2 regions of the Paraburkholderia sp. BGA-UO-ETr-F21 genome follow, and region 1 is predicted to be linked to the other one. Evidence: riboswitches for the same ligand, from Rfam matches in the RefSeq annotation. Region 1 holds a riboswitch; the other holds the start of a gene.
The links. Region 1 has a riboswitch for manganese ahead of AC57B1_RS11675 (sodium:calcium antiporter). Riboswitches for the same ligand answer to the same signal wherever they lie in the genome.
Positions count from the first base shown of each region.

Region 2: linked by a shared signal. The riboswitch ahead of AC57B1_RS34600 (TMEM165/GDT1 family protein) and the one ahead of AC57B1_RS11675 (sodium:calcium antiporter) in region 1 are both predicted to bind manganese.

Region 1 covers NZ_JCAQOY010000016.1:151,787-162,748, reverse strand. The annotation lists gene AC57B1_RS11695 (class I SAM-dependent methyltransferase) at 1-692, shown strand, start outside; gene AC57B1_RS11690 (SphA family protein) at 925-1,899, opposite strand; gene AC57B1_RS11685 (DUF1214 domain-containing protein) at 1,886-2,581, opposite strand; gene AC57B1_RS11680 (HAD family hydrolase) at 3,168-4,235, shown strand; gene AC57B1_RS11675 (sodium:calcium antiporter) at 4,317-5,327, opposite strand; yybP-ykoY riboswitch at 5,424-5,599, opposite strand; gene AC57B1_RS11670 (outer membrane protein) at 5,761-6,282, opposite strand; tRNA gene AC57B1_RS11665 (tRNA-Arg) at 6,666-6,741, opposite strand; gene AC57B1_RS11660 (c-type cytochrome) at 7,017-7,916, shown strand; gene AC57B1_RS11655 (UvrD-helicase domain-containing protein) at 8,085-10,175, opposite strand; gene AC57B1_RS11650 (oxidoreductase) at 10,496-10,962, shown strand, end outside.
Region 2 covers NZ_JCAQOY010000040.1:483,335-494,296, reverse strand. The annotation lists gene AC57B1_RS34650 (LolA family protein) at 1-422, opposite strand, end outside; gene AC57B1_RS34645 (acyl-CoA thioesterase) at 410-841, opposite strand; gene AC57B1_RS34640 (HAL/PAL/TAL family ammonia-lyase) at 838-2,433, opposite strand; gene AC57B1_RS34635 (glycosyltransferase family 2 protein) at 2,420-4,144, opposite strand; gene AC57B1_RS34630 (ApeI family dehydratase) at 4,144-6,069, opposite strand; gene AC57B1_RS34625 (COG4648 family protein) at 6,066-6,728, opposite strand; gene AC57B1_RS34620 (acyl carrier protein) at 6,728-6,979, opposite strand; gene AC57B1_RS34615 (phosphopantetheine-binding protein) at 6,983-7,282, opposite strand; gene AC57B1_RS34610 (lysophospholipid acyltransferase family protein) at 7,257-8,051, opposite strand; gene AC57B1_RS34605 (beta-ketoacyl synthase chain length factor) at 8,035-8,817, opposite strand; yybP-ykoY riboswitch at 9,418-9,634, shown strand; gene AC57B1_RS34600 (TMEM165/GDT1 family protein) at 9,646-10,218, shown strand; gene AC57B1_RS34595 (DUF4136 domain-containing protein) at 10,423-10,962, opposite strand, start outside.

The sequences.
Region 1 (10,962 bases):
GCTACGCTTACGACTTCGACTACCTGATGCATGAGTACATGCTTCGGACCTTCGAGCCGTTCCTCGCCGGCGATAACGCGCTTGAACTGGGATGCTTCGAAGGCAACTTCACGCGCCTTCTGACGAAGCGCTTCGATTCAGTGGAAGTGGTCGAAGCATCGGCGGACTGTATCGCCGTTGCGTCGGATAAGACCCAAGGCGCCGCCAGCTTCCATCACTCGACGTTCGAAACTTTCGAACCGTCGCGACGCTATGACAATATTTTCCTCATCCATACGCTCGAACACCTCGATCATCCGGTTGAAGTGCTGAGGCGGATTGGTGGCTGGTTATCCGAGGGTGGCCGGCTGTTCGTGGCCGCGCCGAACGCGCGCGCCGGCTCCCGGCAGATCGCGGTCAACATGGGGCGGATCGACCATCACGCCGCCGTGACGCCGGCGGAAGCCGCACATGGACACCGGGTAACCTATTCGATCGATACGCTGCGGGCCGATCTGCGTGCGGCGAACCTGCGCCCGGTTACTGAAGGCGGCGTGTTTTTCAAGGGTCTCGCCAACTTCCAGATCGATGCGGCATTGCAGGCCGGCATTATCTCTCGAGAGTATCTGGACGGCTGTTTCGAGTTGGGCCGCGTCTATCCAGATTTGTGCTCGAGCGTGTACGCGATATGCCAGCGCAAGATGGAGCGCTGATCGAGACGCTCGAGTCCAGTTTGCGTCTGCCTGAGCCGGCGGCCCGACCTTCGGCGGTGCGCTGCCGCGCGGCCGCCTGCCGTCATAGCCGCGCTCTTGCCGATAGATGTTACGGCGGAAGCGGACGCATCGCGGCCCCCAAGCGACCACACAGTCTTTCCTTGCCATTCAAGCAAGCGACGGGCGCAACGCTTCCGGCAACTCACGTCTCACGCTCGACTCACCGCGCGCGCTACTGAAAAGTCGCATTGACCGACAGTTGCACCGCATTGCCCTTCGGCCGGTTGCTCGTGTTGAACTCATTGACCCAACGCAGGGCCGCCGACACAGGGGTTTTCTGGATCTTGCCCGACCACGTGACCATCGGCCCGAGGCCGACGGAATGACCCTGACTGCCGCCGACGAGGTCTGCGATACCGCCGCTGTCATTGCCGATCTGCTGAATGTAGCCGCCCACCACGCCGACGCCCCAGCCATTGCTGAAGCGCTTGAGCGCAAGTAGATCGAGCACGCTGACCGGCGCGTTGTGATAGTGGGTGTCGTTATTGGGTGTGTAGAACTCGAGACCATAGTTCAACGACAATTCGATATTCTCTTTCGGAAGCAGCTTCGTATAGGCGATCGTCGGCGTGAAGGTCCACGTGTTCTGCCCGGCATTGGCCAGCCGGTTGGGGTTGTATGCGCCAGTCGGCGCATAGATCTGCACGCTCAGCGCGACATGGTCTGTCTTCGTTAAGTGATAACCGGCGATGACCGGCGTGAAGAAGAAATCGGCGAATTGCGTGCCGTGGTCGTTCGGCAAGCGGCCATGGAACGACGAGATGTCGGTGTACTGGACCGGCACGCCGAACGAGGACGCGAAGTTCCAGCCGCCCACGGTGATACCCCACGTCTTGACCGCAGCGAGGATGGTGTACTCGGCCGTCGCGTTGACGCCGGCCGTGACCTGCCCGGCGATCGGAATCGATTTGCTCGCGCCTAGCGACCCTTCGTAATATATCGTGGCGGCGGACACGATCCAGTCGTTGGTGGGCGGCACGACACCGCCGTACGGCGTCACCTGCATGCCGGTAATGGGCCGGCCTATACCGCCTTCAGTCGCCCACGCCGTTTGGCAAAGACTCACACCGGCGGTGGTGAGAAGCGCGCCTTTGCACAGCCGGGTGACGAGCTGCCTCGTCGCGAAGAAACGGTTAGGTTGACTCATGATCGTCCTCATCAAATAGAAGTTCGGCATTCTCACTCCAGCCGAACCGCATCCGCACCGTCTGCGTCGCCAAGCCGCACGCGCGCGGGTGCGACCTTGTGTCGGCCTTGTGTCGGCCTTCGCACGCGATTGACGGCGGCGTCCAGTTTTCATCGAGCATGGCTTGCCGCGACCCGTAGGCGCGCAAGTACAGGGAGAACTTCGCAACAGCCGGCACCGGCGACGCATTGGCGAAACTGTCTTCGCGGGCCTCGCGTCTCGCACGTGGAGCGAGAGCAGGCCGTTTGCGTTGAAATTCGAGTTTTTGATCGGCTTGCCGGGGCGCGTAGCGGTTATGTGCGTTGAGTGAAGAAAAGTAATGCCAGTTGTATAACGTCAGCGACCGGGTGCCTTTCTCAGACGGCGGCCGATCTCCATGGAAGCTCGCAGTGTAGCGCCCGCCGCCGTCGCGAAATGGGCCCGATGCGTCGGTGTCCGAATAAAAACAGTTTGTCTTTCTCACGCTGTTGACAAAGCTGTTCGACTTCTCTATCAGCGTTTGGATACGCTGGTCGATGTCAAAGACAGCGCCGCTCCTGATCGTACGGCGATTCCCCGGCAAGACATCGCTTAGACCGTCAAGGTTCGTCTTCTTACGTTCGCTCGAATCGGCCCGCATGCCGACCGGCGAGAACACGGACACGAACGCGCATACCGTATCCTCCCCAAACACGCACCTATAACCCATTATCGGGCCTCGTCTATGGGCGCTCTTATCGCCGAGCGCCTGCCTTTGCCTACGCGAAACCGTTTCAGAGGCGTGGTGGCTTTCGCGTGTCCGATTTAAATCGAATTCATTATTTCGCGCGTGTTCATGCGGCCGAGAAATCGGCAAGCAGATGCCAATCCACGCGGATAAAGCATGCTATGTCACTCGAACAATTGGGAATGGCAGTGCGACGGAATACAGGGCTTGCATGAGCGCTCCTTGAAAACGAGAAACGCCGCATCAAACGAAGCATGCGGAAAGTGGACGAATCACCACGCTGGCATCGTTGGCAATACTAGCAACGTTTCCGGCAATTTCAGAGATAAATTTGTAACGCAGCCGAAGGGCTAGGCGAAGCGGGGAGTCGTCCGGCTTGCTGATTTATTCAATGGATATTCGTACGGGAGGAGCGGGCTCCGCTGTCCCGCCGAAAAAATCTCGCAAGGGCTGCAATAAGCGCCTTAGCCCATTAGACTGGCGCTCGCTCCAGATTCGACCCACCGTTTTCGATGAGGCTTTCATGATTCGCTCGCTGCACCGGTACTGCATTGCCTTCACCGTCGTACTTCTCTCCGCTTGCTCCGTCACGCCGCGCCAGGATAGCGGCGAATCGCAGGCCGGCGCAGCGACGGCCGCGACGTTGGCATCATGGAACGACACCAGGGCCAAGCGCTCGATCGTCGATTTCGTCACGCTCGTGACGACACCGGAGTCCAAGGACTTCATCCCGCGCGCCGACCGTATTGCCGTGTTCGATAACGACGGCACACTGTGGCCCGAGCAGCCGGCCTCCGTGCAACTGGTGTTCGCGCTACAACGTGTGAAGACGGTGGCCGGACGGCATCCGGAGTGGAAGCGCCAGGAACCGTTCCGCTCGATCCTCAAAGGCAATCTCAAGAATGTGGCGGCAAGCGGCGACGCCGGCTCGATGCGGCTACTGGCCACGGCGCACGCAGGCATGACGAGCGAGCAGTTCGCCGCGCTCGTGCACGAATGGTTCGATTCATCGAGCGACCCGCGCTTCAACCGTCCTTATGCCGATCTCGCGTATCAGCCCATGCTCGAATTGCTTGCCTATCTGCGCGCGAACGGCTTCAAAACTTATCTGGTGACGGGCGGCGATGTCGAGTTCGTCCGCGAGGTGGCTCAGCGCATGTATGGCATTCCGCCGGAGCAGGTGATCGGCAGCACCGTCAAATACCGGTACAGCCAGACCAACGGCGCAATTTCGCTGACGCGCCTCGCGCAAGTCGACACGCTGGTCGACGGCGCGGCCAAACCGCTTGCCATCGATCGCGTGATCGGCCGACGTCCGGTGATCGCGTTCGGTAACGCGGATGGCGACGCGCCGATGCTCGAATGGACTTCGGCAGGTGACGGCCCGCGCCTTGCCGCGCTCGTGCATCACACGGATGCGGAACGCGAATACCAGTATGACCGCACGTCGAAGAGTGGCAAGCTCGACAAGGGTCTCGACGAGGCCGGCGCAAAGGGCTGGCTCGTCGTCGACATGAAAGACGACTGGAACACCGTGTTCAAGCCCGCCAGCGCAACGACATCAGCAGCAGCGAGCGCGCCGGCCCATTGAGCCTGAAGCGAGAAAAGCCGCCGGTGCGCGGCCTTTCCCGATTGCTTCACCTGCCGCTCGTTGACGCATTGAGCCGCGCGGCTAGCGCGTCAGCGTAATGGCCAGATACGTGACGTACAGCACGCCGCAAACCAGCAACGCCCATACCGGCACGCCGCGCTCGCGCACATTGATGCGCAGCCATGCCGCCGCGGCGAGCGTGATCACGATGCCGGTCACCACTTCGATGCGCGGCGTCCATGGTGTCAGCAGAATGCCGATCGCGGGCAGCAAGGTGCCCTGGAACACCATTGCACCGGTGATATTGCCGAACGCCAGCGTGTCTTTGCCGCGGCGAATCCACAGAATGCTGTTGACCTTCTCCGGCAGTTCGGTGGCGATCGGAATGATCAGCAGCGAGAGGAGCAGCGGCGACACGCCGAGCGCCTGCGAGACGCCGCGCACCCCGTGGATGAAGCCCTCCGCGCCCCACACCAGCAACGCGACGGCCAGCGCCAGCTGCACCACGATCGTGGCCATGTTGGTCGGCACGCCGAGGCGCGAGATCAGCATCTTGCCCGGCGCTTCGGTGCCGTGACCGGCATCGACCAGATCATTCGACGCGCGGAAGGTCATCACCACATAGGTGACATACACGCCGACCAGCGCCACGCTGAAGAGCGCGCGCACGAGCATCCGTTCGTGCGGCACGTACATCGCCGCGGCGGCCAGCACGAACGCGCATAGGAAATAGTTGAGGTCGCGCGTGAAGCCCGAGCGCTCCGGCGCGACCCAGCCGCTAGCGCCGCGCGAGCCGAGGATCGCGAGCGTCATCAGAAAGGTGGAGAGGGTGGAAAGCATTAGCGGCGCGCCGAGAATTGCGCCGACGCCGATCTCCTGATTGACCGCACTATCAGTCGTGCCGCCGGCGATCGCCAGCAACGGCACGAGAGTCTCGGGCAGAGCGGTGCCGACGGCGGCGAACAGCGAACCTGTCACGCCTTCGGAAATCTTGAGACGTTCGCCCAGGTGCTCGAGCGCGTTAGTGAAGAGTTCGGCCGCCAGCAGAATGACGACCAGCATGACTGCGAGTTCGAGCAGGAGACTGGTCATGCGCGTTTCCCTTCAAGCATGGAGAGGCAGCGGCGCGGCGGACGGCCAAGCGGGAAGACTGGCAGGGCAAAACGAGGTATCACGGGACAACTCCGCGGTCGGACGTAGATGACAAACCAATGACGCACCGCCACCCGTCCGACCAGAACGAGGCAGTACGTCAATGGTCTCGCCAAACCGACCCGGTCGAACGCGCCATGACCGAAAGGCCAAGTATGTTGACGCGCTCTCCTTCAATGGATGAAGGAAGGCTACTCCCCAGTGACCGGGGGATTCTAACGGCAGGGGACGCTTTCAACAACCTTGTTGCAGCGAGAGGCAGCCGGGGTGGCGCGGCACCTCGGAGCTTTGCCCGGTTCGGTGCGGCTTTGCGGCGAGAGCGCAGGAAATGCGATGTTCGATGAATTTGCCGCCCGGCCGCGAGCCGAACGGGTCAATTGAAGTGATACTGCAGTCCGATTGTGAAACTGTTATTCGTTCTTTTGGTGCCGTTGCAATTGCCGGTGTCGGTTGTCCATTCACCTACCGCGCTTACGTGTTTGGCAAATTTATATTCGACACCCAAGCCCCAATGGAAGCGCGTGTCCGGATCGTCCCCAGTGAACCCAATGCGGACATAAGGCAAAATCTGATTGAACGGCATGCCGAATTTCGCATCGATTCCGGCGTCTTTATAGGTTGTCGAGCCGTGATGTAAATCAGTAAAAGCCTCGGCGCCCACTATGAACCGTTCGACGTTGAAGTTATATCCAGCCGTGAAACCCGGAAAGACCGTAGTGTGCGATGGCTTGTTGATGACGCCGGAAGCATCGGACATATTCACACCCACCTTGAAGCCCAGATAGGGACCGGCAAATTGGCTTGCCCCCGTGACAGGCGCAACCGATTGCGCGTGCACGAGGTTGGATAGCATCGTGATCGATGCGATTAAAATCAACCGGGCTATTTTGTACATGACCTGCAAAATAAAACAATGGCGCGCGGATGGCTTCGCAATGCCTTTATTAATTAGGGAAGCGATTGTTGAATTACCGCTTATGGAACATCCACGCGTTATACGATTTGGATGGTCAACGCATGCTAATTAAACGGATAGGCTGGGGCAATTGGAAATTTCAGAAGGCAGACGTTTATATGTCTGAATCTGAATTGATGAACAGAAAGCTACAGAAATCTCGGGATAATTCTGTCGACGCGGACGGATCGTGGGCGGCAGGCAGTGAGCGTATGTGCGGCTTATGTGCGAGATTGCGGCGCCCAGAGGACATCGCAAGACGATGGAAAAACAAAAGGGCTTGGCGCACATGGCGCAAGCCCTTGATCGAGATCGACTCTTTATGGTGCGCCCGGCTGGGATCGAACCAGCAACCCCTGCCTTCGGAGGGCAGTACTCTATCCATTGAGCTACGGGCGCTTCAACACGAAAGCGCGGCAACCAGAATGGATGCGACGCCAAAGCGAGACCGAAAGGATACCCGGTTTCAGCCATACCGTCCACCGGACGGCCTGAATGGCGGCACCCGGCGCCTTCCGGCCGACCCTCGCGATGCGGGTAAACGCCTGCTGAACAGCTCGCCGCGCCCCTCGCCGCCGTCGAAATCTTGCGTCTATAATCGTCCGTGGCTGATTTGAGAACAAGAAGTTGCCGTCACGCTGTACCGCTCACATACCCACGGAGACGAGACAAGCATGAGCGAAGCACCACACGGAGCCCCGATCAAAACCCCCGGGCAGCTCGTCGCTGCGATCATTGCCAGTTTTGCGGTACCGATCGTCATCATCGTTCTGCTGGCCGTCTACGTCGATAACTCGACGCGCACCGGCGCCGGCACCGACTCTCTCTCCGAAGCCGAGGTCACCGCCCGCATCAAGCCATTCGCCCAGGTCGACATTCGCGACGCCAATGCGCCGCGCGTCTACAAGACCGGCGAAGAAGTCTACAAAGCCGTTTGCTCCGCTTGTCACGCATCGGGTGCGGCGGGCGCGCCGAAATTCACCAATACCGCCGACTGGGCGCCGCGCATCGCGCAGGGCTTCGACACGCTGCTGCACACGGCACTCGCCGGCAAAGGTGCAATGCCGCCGCGCGGCGGCACCAGCCCGGACGACTACAGCGACTTCGAAATCGCCCGCGCAGTCACCTATATGGCGAACAATTCCGGCGCGAGCTTCCCTGAACCGGCCCAACCGGCGGCGGGCGCCGCGGCGGCATCCGGTGCAGCAGCAGCCGCGGCTCCGGCCGGCGCTTCTGACGCAGGCGCGGCCCAAGCCGCCGCGGCCATGGCCGCGATGGCCAGCGTGCCGCAAGCGGCCGCACCGGCGGCCGGCGGCACGCAAAGCGCGGATGCCTCGCAAGCCGGCAAGGCGCTGTATCAGCAAGTCTGTCAGGCCTGTCACGCGGCAGGCGTACTGAACGCACCGAAGTACGGCGACAAGGACGCCTGGGCGCCACGTCTGAAAGAACCCATGGACACGGTCTATAACTACGCGCTGCACGGCAAGGGCGCGATGCCCGCGAAAGGCGGCTCGAATGCCTCGGACGCGGACGTGAAGGCCGCCGTCGACTACATGGTCAGCGCGGTGAAGTAAGACGAACTACGGCGTCTGCCAGGTCGTAAAAAATCCCTGCCCGCGGTGACGCGGTGCAGGGATTTTTTTATCGGCCATCGCTGAAGCGCGCTACCCAGGTGCCCGATTTCGACACTCACTCACGCGCGCTGGACGCGCGTCTTTTGCCTCGGTATTCGCGACACTCGCTCAAGGCTTCTGCAACAGCGCCTTCAAACTGGCAAGCCGGTCTTTCGGCGACATCGGCGCTTCTTCGGGCGTCGGCGGAGGAGCGTCGTCGAGCAGCATTTCGGGAATGAAGCGCGACGGCTCGCACACCACCGTTTCTCGCGCGCGCTTGCGCTTCTTGCACCAGTTCAGATGCAAACTGCGCTGCGCACGCGTGATCGCGACGTACATCAGCCGGCGCTCTTCTTCGATGCGCGCGTCGTCGATCGGCTCGTCGTCGGGACCGCCGCGATGCGGCATGATGCCTTCTTCGACACCGACCAGAAACACGTGCGGATACTCCAGGCCCTTCGACGCATGCACCGTTGAGAGCCGCACCGCGTCGGGATCTTCCTCGCGGCCTTCGAGCATCGACATGAGCGCGACGGTCTGGATCAGACCGAGCAGATTCTTGCCGGTGTCGCCGAGACCGTCGGCGGTGTCGTAACCGGTGGCCTCGTCTGCCGCGGCGCCCGTCGGCTCAGCCTTGGTGCCTTTGCGCTTCAGCCACTCCATGAACTCCAGCACGTTCTGCCACTTGGACTGCGCCTGACGTTCGTCGAACGCGTCGTACAGATAGGCTTCGTAGTGGATGGCGTCCATCAGTTCGTCGAGCAGCGTACCGGCGGCGTCTTTCTCGGCGCGGTCGGTGAGGCGCTGCATGAAGTCGCAGAACACGCGCATCGGTTCGATCTGCCGCGGCGACAGACGCGCCTCGATGCCGCCCATGTACACCGCTTCGAACAGCGACACCTTGGCCTGTCCTGCGAACGAGCCGAGCGCCTCGAGCGTGGTATTGCCGACGCCGCGGCGCGGCGTGGTGATCGCGCGGATGAACGCGGGGTCGTCGTTCGCGTTGGCGATCAGACGCAGATAGGCGCAGATGTCCTTGATCTCGGCCTTGTCGAAGAACGATTGGCCGCCGGACAGCACATACGGAATCCGCTCACGCCGCAACACCTGTTCGAAGATGCGCGCCTGGAAATTGCCGCGATACAGGATCGCGTAGTCGCGAAAATTCGCGCGGCGCTCGAACTTGTGCGCCGACAGGCGAAACACCACGGACTCGGCCTCGTGTTCTTCGTCGTTGCACGGCGTGACGGTGATCGTGTCGCCCATGCCGTGTTCGGACCACAGCTTCTTTTCGAACAGCTTTGGATTGTTCGCGATCACGTTGTTCGCGGCCGTCAGAATGCGCACCGTCGAGCGATAGTTCTGCTCCAGCTTGATCAGATGCAGCTTCGGAAAATCCTTGCTGAGCTGCCCGAGGTTTTCGAGCGTAGCGCCGCGCCAGCCGTAGATAGCCTGATCGTCGTCGCCGACCGCCGTGAACGCCGCACGCTTGCCAGCCAGCAGTTTCACCAGTTCGTACTGGCAGGCGTTGGTGTCCTGATATTCGTCGATCAGCAGATAGCGCAGCTTGTTCTGCCAACGGTCGCGCACCTGTTCGTTCTTCTCGAACAGTTCGGCGGGCAGGCGGATCAGATCGTCGAAATCCACCGCCTGATAGGCATGCAGCGTCGCCACGTAGTTGCGATAGACAATCGCGGCCTGATGCTCGTCCTCGTTCGCGGCAATGGCGATCGCCTGCTCTGGCATGATCATGCCGTTCTTCCACAGCGAGATGATCGACTGGATCTTGCGGATAAAACCCTTGTCCGTCGAGCCGACCTGTTCCTGGATCATGCCGAAGCAGTCGTCCGAATCCATGATCGAGAACTGCGGCTTCAGGCCGACGTGTTCCGCTTCCTGCCGCAGAATCTGCACGCCGAGCGAGTGGAAGGTGCAGACCGTCAACTGATTGACGGGCACTTTGCGGCCTTCCTTGCCGGGCGTGGTGAGCGTCTTGCCTTCGAGCAGCTTGCCCACGCGCTCGCGCATTTCCAGCGCGGCCTTGTTCGTGAATGTGACGGCGGCGATGTGGCGCGGCTCGAAGCCTTTGGCCTCGATCAGATGCGCGATTTTCTGCGTGATCACGCGCGTCTTGCCGCTGCCTGCGCCGGCGAGCACGAGACACGGACCGTCGAGATAACGGACCGCTTCATTTTGAGCGGGGTTCAGGCCTGCGGACATCGTCTGTGGATGGGTGATGCGGTTAAAGCGGCGGTTGAGGGCGCGGTGGCGAAACGCCGGCCGAAGGCCCGGGGGCATGCTGCGCGGCGCCGTGCCGGAACAGGCGCCCCGCACGGTGCGGAGGATGTTCTGGCCCGCTTCGCAAACGCGCGAGAGGAGCGATGTTAACACGGATGCACGCAACCAATGCCCGCGCCCCATGACGGCCGACGGCATCATGACGACGCTGACGGTCCACCTTCAGGACATGCCACAATTGCGGTGTTGCGCGCCGCCGCCACGGTGGCAAAGCGGCGCGCCGTTTTTGCAGGAAGACACGCATGTCCGCATCGCTGAAGATTGGATTGATGGGTTACGGTTTCGCCGGCGCGACCTTTCACGCGCCGGTAATCGCGCACTGCGGCCGCGCGAGCGTCGCGGCCATCGCCACGAGCCAGCCGGAGCGCGCGCTCGCCGATTATCCGCACACGAAGGTGGTGGCCGACCTCGACGCGCTGCTCGCGCTCGACGACATCGACTGCGTCGTGATCGCCACGCCGAACGACACGCACTTCGAGCTGGCGCGCCGCACGCTGGAAGCGGGCAAGCACGTGGTGGTCGACAAGCCGGTCACGCTGAACGCCGCCGACGCCCGCACGCTGGCCAACATCGCACTCGCCCGCTGCAAGCTCTTCATGCCGTTTCACAACCGTCGCTGGGACGGTGATTTTCTGACCGTGCGCGATCTGCTCGCGAGCGGCGAATTGGGACGGATCACGCAATACGAATCGCATTTTGACCGTTTCCG
Region 2 (10,962 bases), on a different contig from region 1:
GAAACTTGCGCGACGCCGCGCGTGCCCTGTGCGCCGTGAGTCGTGACGCGCTGGCCGTTGGCGTCGACTTCGGCGACGCCGGCATCGGTGATGACATAGGTGGTTTTGTAGGGCTTGTCGATCTGCCAGATCACGCCGCGCTCGCGGAAAAATAGCAGCGAGCCGGTGCTCACGAGCGGCTGCTTCATCGCGGCGAGCGTTTGCGTCTGCGTGAATTGCGCGCGCACGCCCTTGGCTTGCGCGAGGTGCGTGGCGATCTGCGAGACGAGTGCGGGGTTGCCCGCGGCAGGCGCGGCCTGGGTCGTCGATGCCGCCAAGGCGGGCTGCGTCCATGCGCTCACAGCGAACATGCTGAGGACGCCCGTCACGCTCAATGCGCTCAATGCTCCCACCAGCATGGCGCGCAATTTCATCGTCCCCATACGCGCTCCAGTTTCTCGAATACGACCGGCGGCGAGACGAACTGCAACTCCTGCGTGGCGGCGTCGACCGCGACCTGGATCGTGTAGCCCTTGGTCAATCGCGTGCCAGACACGCAATCGACGATTTCATAGCCTATTTTCAGGCGGTTTTCGTGTTCGAGCAGTTGCGTGCGCACTTCGATCTGCTGCCCATAGGTGGCCGGCCGCACGTACTTCAGATGCGCTTCCACGATCGGCCACAGGTAGCCCGAAGCCTGCATCTCGCGATAGTCGTAATCGAACGCGCGCAGAAGCGCCGCCCGGCCGATTTCGAAGTACTTCAGATAATGCCCGTGCCAGCACACGTTCATCGCGTCGACGTCATGGAACGGCACTTCCACCGTCGCGCTCGCGCTCAGCACTTTGCGGGAAACGCTCATGCGTTCGATCCTCCGCGATAGTCCTGCAGCAAATCGCACGCTGCAATGCGCGCGGTCAGCGCGCGCAGCTCGTGTTCCAGTGCGCGGTCTTCGTCGACGAATGGCGACTGCGCGCTCACCCTGTCCATGAACGTTCGCAGCGGCGAGGGAACCGGCGTTCCGCTGTCGATCTTCAAGCGCAACCGGGCGGCTTGCACCGTTGCGAGCGTATGCGCGGCGGCGACCTGCTCGGTCAACTCCAGCACGCGCAAACAATCGCGCGCGGCAATCGTGCCCATGCTGACCTTGTCCTGGTTGTGCGCCTCGGTGGAGCGCGAGAACACGCTCGCGGGCATGGTGTTTTTCAACGCTTCAGCGGTCCATGCGGACGACGAAATCTGCACCGCCTTGAACCCGTGATTGATCGGGGCGCGCGCGGAGGTGGCGCCCGACAGATTGCGCGGCAAGCCGTTATTGAAATTGACGTCGACGAGGAGCGCGAGTTGCCGGTCCATCAGATCGGCGAGATTGGCGAGCGCAACCTTCAGCGAATCCATCGCGAACGCAATATGCCCGCCGTAGAAGTTGCCGCCGTGCAGCACGCGTTCATTGTCCGGGTCGATCAGCGGGTTGTCGTTCGCGCTGTTCAGTTCGTTCTCGACATCGCGGCGCACCCACGAGAGCGCGTCGCGCGCCACGCCGATCACATGCGGCGCGCAGCGAATCGAATAGCGATCCTGCAGACGGTGACCCGGCGTGTCGTCGCGCCCGGACAGGTCGTCCCGAATCCATGCCGCCGCTTCGGCCTGGCCGGCGTGCGGCTTCACTTCGAAGAGCATCGCGTCGAAATGCGCGGCACGGCCGTCGAGTGCGACCGTGCACAGCGCCGTCAGCCGCGCGGTCAGCCGCGTGAGATGATCGGCGCGCGCAAACGCAAGACAGGCGAGACCGGTCATCACGGCGGTGCCGTTCATCAGCGCGAGCCCTTCTTTTGGCGCGAGCGCGAGCGGCGTGTGGCCGAGTTCGCTCCACACCTCGCGCACGTTGCGCAATTGCCCTTCGAACATCACGTCGCGTTCGCCCGCGAGCGCGGCGGCCACATACGAGAGCGGCGTGAGATCGCCGCTCGCGCCGACCGAGCCTTCCGACGGAATGCGCGGCAACACACGATGATTGACCAGATCGGCCAGACGTTCGAGCAACACCGGACGCACGCCGGAAAAACCATAAGCAAGCGAGTTGAGCCGCGCGGCGATCACCGCGAGCGTTTGCGCGTCGTCGAGATACTGGCCCATCCCGCAGCCGTGATAACGCGTGAGTTGCAGCGGCAACGCTTCGACCAGTTCCATCGGCACGTCGACCACGCAGGCGTCGCCGTAACCGGTGTTCACGCCGTACACGGTCGCGCCCGCGGCCAGATGCCGGCGCAGAAAATCCGCGCCGCGCTGGATGCGCGCGCGCCACGCCGGATCGGCGCTCAACGCAACCGGCGCGCGATGCTGCGCGATCGCGACGACCTCTTCGATCGTCAGCTTGCGACCGCCTATGACGACCGCCGCCTTGTTCACGTTGGCGCCCGCATTCGGCACATCGATCAGATCATGTTCGGCCATTTGCGCCTCGCTTGGGGCTGGCCCAGAAATCGAAGAAGTTGAACCATTGATAAGGTGCCTTGCGGCAATAATGTTCGAGCCGCACGGCATAGCGCTGCGCCCACGCGGCGAGATGCTGCGCGCGTTCGCGGCGCGGCAACTCGATACGCTCGGCGAACGGTTCGAAATACAGGCGGTAACCGTCGTGCTCTTTCAGACAGAAGAACAGATAGACCGGGCAACCCAACGCATGCGCGAGCACATAGGGCCCTTGCGCGAACGGCGCGGTCGAGCCGAGAAATTGCGCCTCCGTCGTGCGGCCCGCTTCGTGCGCGGGCACGCGGTCGCCGACGATCACCAGCAATTCACCGGCGTCGACGCGCTCCTGCATCATCATCGCGGTCTCGGGTCCGAAGTCGCTGACTTCGAGCAGATGTTTCGCGAACTCGCTATTGGCCGAGGCCAGTACGCTGTTGAAGCGGCGCGCGTGCTCCGTATAGACGACCGCCGTGACCTTCGCATAGGCGCCCTGCGCGGCGAGCGCGCGGGTCATCTCCAGATTGCCGAGATGCGCGCCGATCACGAGCGCGCCCTTGCCGCTCTTCACCAATGCTTCGAACGCCGAAGGATCTTCGAACTTGACGTCCGCATTGTTGACGCGGCCCGACCACGCGGCGAGCTTGTCGAAGCCCGACTGCGCGAACGCCAGCATATGGCGGTACGCGGACAACCAGCCCGGACGCGGCGTGTCGCCCTGCGGCGCAGTCTTGCCGAGATGCCTGAAGTAGTTGCTGGAGGCCTCGCGCGCGGCGCGGCCCGTCAGCAGAAAATACGCGACGATCGGGTGCAGCCAGAGCGCGGTGAAACGTCGGCCGAAGAGCTTGCAGCTGAGCGCGAGCAACGACATGCCCAGATGGCTGCCGCGTTCGGCGATACGCCACCAGTCCTGCTCGCTCTCGCTCGCCGGCCCATCCACAAGTGCCGCGCGACGCGGCATCACCTTGTGCGCGAGCAGCACCGGCAGACGCCACAGCATGCCGCACACGAGCCGCGTATGGCTGCGGCTGATGCGCACGTTGTCCCACAGCACGTCGAAATGCGAGACGCCGTCGCTCGCGTAGGTGACGCGCGTCGGAATCGAACGGAACGCGGCGCGCCGCCAGTACAGACGCACGAGGATCTCGATGTCGAAGTCCATGCGCGTGGGCAGCCGCACGCTGTCAATCAGATTGCAGGCCAGCGCTAGCGGATAGAGCCGAAAGCCGCACATCGAATCGCGGATGGTCAGCGAAAGCGTTTCGATCCACACCCACACATGCGTGAGATAACGGCCGTAGAGACGCGCTTTCGGCACGCTCTCGTCATAGATTGGCCGGCCGAGAATCACCGCGCCCGGTTCGGCGCGCGCCGCTTCAATGAAACGGGGCACGTCCGTGGCGTCGTGCTGGCCGTCGGCGTCGATCTGCAGCGCGTGCGTGTAGCCGGCCTCGCGCGCGGCGCGCAGCCCCGCCATCACCGCCGCGCCCTTGCCGCCGTTGACCGGCAGCCGCAGCAGCGTGAACTGCCCTGCGTATTGCTGCGCGAGCGCGGCGAGCACTTGCTGGGTGGCCTCGTCGCTGCCGTCGTCGACGACAAAAAACGGCAGGCCGTGAACCGCGAGATGAGCGACGGTCGCGCCGATCGCATCCTTATGGTTGTAGATCGGAATGACGATGCATGGGGAGAAGGTCATCACGCCGGCGCCCCGTAGACGATTACACCGGACGCGCATTCGCGACCTTTCGCGCGGTATGCAAACTGCAGGCGCCGGCGGGCGGCGTCGTGAGCGAGCGTGAGCGCGAGCACCGCGCCTGGAGAAACCGGCGCCATGAACTTCAGACGATCGATCGATGCCACCGCCCGCACGGCCGGCAAGTGGTCGGCGGCGAGGCGCACGGCCCAGTCGACCTGAACGACGCCGGGCAGAATCGGCAGGCCGGGAAAGTGGCCGGCGAAATGCGCGAGCGTGGGCGGCACGCGCAACTCGTAATGCAGTGTGTCGCCGCTGCGCGCTTCGGCCAGCACCTCGACGCCTTCGCTACGCGGCTCGAAGGCGGCCGCCACGGCGGCCACCGGCAGTTTGCCGCGCGCGTCGAACGGCAGCGTGACCCGAAAACGCCAGTGGCGCGGCAGCACCACCACGTCGAAGTATTCGGCGAGATGCCGGCGCAGGATCTTGGCGAGCGCCACGCGGCCTTCGTCGCGCAATGCCGCGCCACCGGCGTCCGTGAGCGCCACGACGGCGCCGACGCGCTCGCGCGAGGCGCCGGCGAGCGGCACGATCGCCGCTTGCGCCACATACGGATGCAGCGCGAGGCGCGCTTCCAGTTCCGGCAACGACACGCGCTTGCCGTCGAGCTTGAGCACGCGGTCGAGCCGGCCTTGCAGACGGAAACGGCCATCGGCGTCGAAGGCGATCTTGTCGTCGGTACGATGCCAGCCGGCGTGATCGAGATGCGGCGAGCGGACGTTCAGCGCACCGTCTTCGTCGCGGCGCACTTCGATGCCGGATAGCGGTTGCCAGGCATCTGTCTGATCCTGGCGCCGCCACGCTATGCCACCGGTTTCCGTGCTGCCGTAGACTTCGAGCGGCGCGGCGCCATAAGCCGCGGCATATTCCTGCGCGGCTTCAAACGCCAGCGGGCCGCCCGATGAAAAGACCGCGCGCGGCGCCGGCGTCAAGTCCGCGAAGCCAGGCAAGGCGGGCCAGCGAGACAATTGCGCCGGTGTCGAGACAATCACCGCCGCGCCGCATTGCTCGATCTGCGTTTGCAAATGCAACGGCTCGATGCTGATCGCACGGTCGAACGCGCGGCCGGCGGCAAGCGGCCACAACACGCGAAACAGCAAACCGTAAATGTGGTGATGCGGCACGCTCGCGAGCATCGTCGCGTCGCCGATCAACGCACCCCACTGCTGTTCCAGCGTGTGCACTTCGGCGTTGAACTGCGCGAGCGTCTTGCGGATCGGCTTGGGGCGGCCGCTGCTGCCCGAGGTGTAGAGCGTGAGCGGGGCTTGCGGGTCGATCGTGAGAGCGCCGCGAGACGTGTGCGCCGAGGCTGCCTGGGCGTTTGCAGTGCCGGTGGCGGCTCCGGCTTGCGTTGAGGCTGCCTGGGCGCTTCCAATACCAATGGTGGCTCCGGCGTGCGCTGAGGCGGCCTCGTCGCTTCCAATGCCGGTGTCAGTGGCGACTCCGGCCTGCTCCGCCGCCGCTGCATTGACGTGTGCCAACGTGTCGAGGTCGGCGTCGACTTCAGCTTCGGCGTTGATACCGAGGTTGGCTCCGGCCGAAAGCTCGAACAGCGGCAAATCCGCGTCCGTCAGCACCACGTCATACGCATCGGCGAGATCGGCGAGATAGCCTGGCGTCGAGTTGGCCGGAATCACCGGCTCCTTGCCGCACGCGAGCAGCGCGAAAAGCGCGCAGGCGAAATCGAACGGATCGTCGATACAGAGTGCGTAGCGTTGCGCGCCCTGCGTTTGCAAGAGCGCGATCAACACGGCGACGCGCGCGCGAAACGCCGCGCGGTCGAGCACCTTGGCGCCATCGCGGCATACGGGCTCCTGCAACGCGGCGCTCTCATGAACCACCGACAACAGATCATGCAATGCGATCATGCCGCCTCCGAACGCGCGGCACGCGGCAGCACGACCAGGTAACGCCAGATCACCTCGGCCACCAGCAGCACGCCGATCAACCCATACGCAATCGCGCCGTTATACAGCGACCAGTTGGCACGGCTCCAATACAACGCGGTATAAGCGGAAAACACGCCGTTCAGCACGAAGAACGCACACCACACCTGCGTCACACGCCGCGTATGGCGCACCGCGCCCGGCGGCAGATCCGGATTGCCGAGGCGCGCGAATTTTTCGATCATGGACGGCCCGCGCACGAGTGTCGCGCCAAACGCGATCAACAGGCCCAGATTGACGAGCGACGGATACAGACGCAACAGCAGTTCGCTATTGGTCAGCACGATCGCCGCCGACGCGCAGCTCAGCAGACCAACCACGCTCCAGTCGATCGTGGAGAGCCGCCGCAGCGAAGTCGCGACCGGGCCGCTACCGGCCCAGCGCTGCAGCCAGAGAATCGCAAACAGCATGCAGCCGACGTAGCGCGGCGTGTCCCAGCGCCACGCGCACAGGATCAGCGCGGGGTACGCGAGCTTCAACAGCACCTGCACGACGGTTTTGCCGAAGTGGCGCCCGGCGCCGGGCGAGGCATCGTCGGCCCGCCGCGCCGCCGCTTGCGTTCGCGAGCGCGCGACGGACATCAGCCTTGTGCCGCCAGCAGGGACTCGACCGCGCCGATCACGTCGCCGACGGTGCGCACCGACTTGAACTCTTCCGGCTTGATGCGGCGTCCGGTCATTTCCTGCAGTTTGATCGCGAGGTCGACAGCGTCGATGCTGTCGAGATCGAGGTCCTCGAACAGATGCGCTTCGGGCGTGACACGCTCGGGCTCGATCGCGAAGTTCTCTTTGAAGATAGCGCGGATGCGCTCCAGAATCTCTGCCTCGGACACGATTTACTCCCCCTTTCTGGTTGTTTCGTTCACAGCGTGCGTCGCTTCGCGCTGGCTCGCCACCAGCGCGGCCAGCGTGCTGATCGAGCGGAAGTGTTCGCGCGTGCGTTCGTCGTTCGCTGCGATGGTCAGTTGGTATTGTTTGCGCAGCACGATGCCGATTTCGAGCGCGTCGATCGAATCGAGACCGATGCCGTCGGTATCGAACAACGGTGCGTCGTCGTCGATATCGGCCGGGCTCAGGTCTTCCAGATCGAGCGCTTCGATCAGAAGCTGTTTAATTTCCAGTTTTAAAGAATCCATAATCGAACAGGTGCTGAGTAATGTGTGCTTCGACGGCGCTCGTCACGCTGCGCGCCGCGAGAGCCGGTGGAGTGTCATGGGCCGCGAGCTGATCGACGCCGAGCGGCTCGAGCACGTTCACGCGCATTCTGAACGCGCGTGCCGGCACGTCGTACCAGCGCATCTGCTTGGTGAATGCGGGCGGGTCGCAATCCATCAGCACCGGAACGATGGGAGCGCCGACTTTCAGCGCCATATGCGCGAAACCGCGCGAAAAGGCATGCAACCGGTTCGGCCCGGGGCTACGCGTGCCTTCCGGAAAAATGATCATCGTATAGCCAGCGGCCAGCTGCTTCGCGCCGGCCTCGACGAGCTCCGCGGGATCGGCATTGCTGACGTACTCCGCCGAACGCACGATGCCCCAGAAACACGGGTTGCTCCAATGCGCGTTTTTCACCACGCAGCAGGCATGCGGCGTGAGCGACAGGAGCACCATCACGTCGAGATAAGTCGGGTGGTTGGCGACCACGATCGCCGGCCTTTCCGCGCGCAACGCCTGCACGCCCGACACTTCGAGTTCCATCACCCCGATGCGCTGCAACACCGCGACCAGCGCACGGAAAAACCAGTGAATCACGCTCGTCACCGCGAACTGGCGCGATGCACGGTGCGGCCACACCCACGCAAGCGGAAACACCACCACCGAGAACAGCACGCCGCATACGCCGAACACCACGAAGGCCATGCCGGTCGCGCAGAATCGCCAGCAATAATCAAGCCGCGCGATCATGCCAACTCCAATGCCACGTGGCGCCGGCGCCTTGCCACGCGGCGGGCAGGCCGGTTTCCAGACAATGCTGCACGGCCTGGCTCTGGGTCGCGAAAACGGTCGGGGAGCTGGCCTCGCTTGCCACAGGTTCGCTCGCCGGCGCGGATTCCCGCTCGCCCACTCGGCCCTCGGCCGCGGAGGTTTGACTCACCGGCGGGGGTTCCCGCAGATCAGCGCGGGAAACGACACACGCCAATTCGCCCGTCACCGTTTCGCTATCGAGCAGGATCGCGATCGCGCCGCCCGGCACTTCGTCTTCGATCGTGCCGTAAGCCGGGTCGGCCGGTTCGTCCGCATAGACCAGCAGCATCGGCGAATCCGGCTGGGTGGCGTACTGTGCGTGCGCTTCCAGCAGCGCGTAACCGAGCGTTTCCGCGCCGGCCGAAATCGCACTCGCCGCCGACCGGTCGCCACGCGCAATACCGAACACGCCGGTCATGGCATTGAGCACCGACAGGCTGAAAGCGGTAGGCGACACCGGCTCGCCCGCGCTAATGGCGCGCAGGATATCCGTGGTGCGACGCAGTTCGCCGTGGCGCGACGCGAAAACGACCCGCGCAGCGTTCTGGGCGACACAGTCGTGCGCCACCTTCAGCGCCACTCTGGACAGAGTGCTCAGACGGCGCCGCACGATCGGCTCGATGAAGCCGATATCGGGTGCGGCAGATGCGGCAGCAGGCCAGCTAGACCAGCGAGCGACCGGAACGGTCCATTGCAGATCGGGCATATCGGTGTTCGCGCGTAGAAGCGAGGAGAGGCTGAAGCGCCTGACGGAATACGGCACCGTCACAGCGTGTACGCGCCGCGCGGACCGGCAATCTCCAGCCGGGGTCGATCCAATCGTCTGATCTTATATAGGGTTCAGCGATTTAACGGCACATGGCCCCGTTTATTTAGGCACCCTCGCCGATTTGTCTGGAGGATGGCCTCAGGCGCCCTAGGGTCGCCGAATCATACTGAATATTCTGGGATAAATCAGCCACAAAAGACGTATCCATCTGTATCCGTATCTATCGAGCGACGCCCCGCCAAAAACCCTTTGCGCGCGCCTGCGGCGCGATTTCCGGCTGCGCGGCCAGGTGCCAAAGCCGCTCGCGACACGGGTTGCGGTCGACACGAGCGCAGAAGCATTTCGCGGAATTACATCATTACTTTCAACTAACTTTCTTAAACAATGTTTCAGATTGGAAGGCTTCCGCGTGAGCAACTCGCCGACGTTATAACCGGTCGAGGACGCCTGGCCTATCTCAAGCCCGCAATTTGGGAGATCCAATGGCGTACGCGGCTGACGGAGTCGATTATCGGCTGGCGCCATGCCTGTTATACTCCGTCCCTCATTGGGGAGTAGCCGCCTCGCGGCACGTGCGCACCGCTGTCATCGGGTGCGTCGCACGTGTGGTTCGCGGGGGCGCCTGTCAACAGACTTGGCCTGCACGGCCATGGCAGCCGCAGCCTCTGGCCTGGCGAGACCGATGATCCACACACCGCCGCAACAGGGCCCGGCGTGTCGTGGGTCGTCGCTCGTTCATCTCTCGGCCCGGGGAATCAACATAACGTGGATCACGCTTTTCTCATTTCGACCGGTGCAGTCGCGCTCGCCGAGATCGGCGACAAGACGCAATTGCTCTCGCTCGTCCTCGCGGCACGCTATCGCAAGCCGCTGCCGATCATTCTCGGCGTGCTCGTCGCCACGCTCGTCAATCATGCCTGCGCGGGCGCACTCGGCGCCTGGCTCGGCTCGCTGCTCACGCCGACCATCATGCGCTGGGCACTGGCCGTATCGTTCATCGGCATGGGGCTGTGGATTCTCGTTCCGGACAAGCTCGACGACGAAGAGGCCAATACCAACCGCACGCACTTCGGCGTGTTCGGCGCGACCGTGGTGACGTTCTTTCTCGCGGAAATGGGCGACAAGACGCAGATCGCCACGGTGGCCCTCGCCGCGCGTTTTCACGACTTCTTCGGCGTGGTGGCGGGCACCACGCTCGGCATGATGATCGCCAACGTGCCCGCGATTCTGCTCGGCGACCGTTTCGCGCATCGGCTGCCGACCAAACTCGTGCACGGTATCGCGGCGGTGATGTTCGTGATTCTCGGGACGATGGCGCTGTTCGGCGTGGGCGTTTAGGTCGGCGTTCAGTCGGCGCCTGGTCGGTGTTCGTGATGCGGCCGGCTGGCAGTTCCAGGCGCTTGGCGGGCGCTTCGCGCTTCGCAATTGGCTTGGCTTGGCTTGGCGTCAGCCAAACGAACGGCCCGGCAGGATGACCTGCCGGGCCGTTCGTTTTGTTCACTGCCAGCCTTCGCGCCGCCGCGCGCCGCCACTCGGCATGAACTACTGAATGACTTTCGCGCCAGACGCCGGAGCCGGCGCGGCCGCGGGCGCGGCGCCGGTAGCGGCGATTTCGTTCGATGCGCCGCCGTTCTTGTCGAGCGGAATCTTCACTGTGTGGACGACGCCGTTACCGAGCGGAAAATCGGCCAGCGCGCTACGCGCCAGATACGGCATAGCCCGCACGAGCGACGACTCCCCGCCCGAATTGCGCGCCGTCACGTTGTACACCTCTTTGCCGGTTGCCCGCTCGGTGATCCGTATGCCCAGCAGATGCGTGAAGATCGGATAGCTCTGGTTCACATACGTAGTGGGAAACGGTCCCCATGGACCCCAAGGATCGAATGGCCGCCCCCAATACGGCGCGGGCCAAGGGTTGTAATACACCGGCTCCGCGACCGTCACCATATCCGAACGGATACCGTACGACAGGCCGACCAGATAACGCGCCTGGCCGCTATCGACCTGGCGGAAAGCATGCGTGGCGAGTTCATTCGCGACAAAGCGCTCGTAGGTGCTCAGTTCGAGATTGTTCTGCTGGTC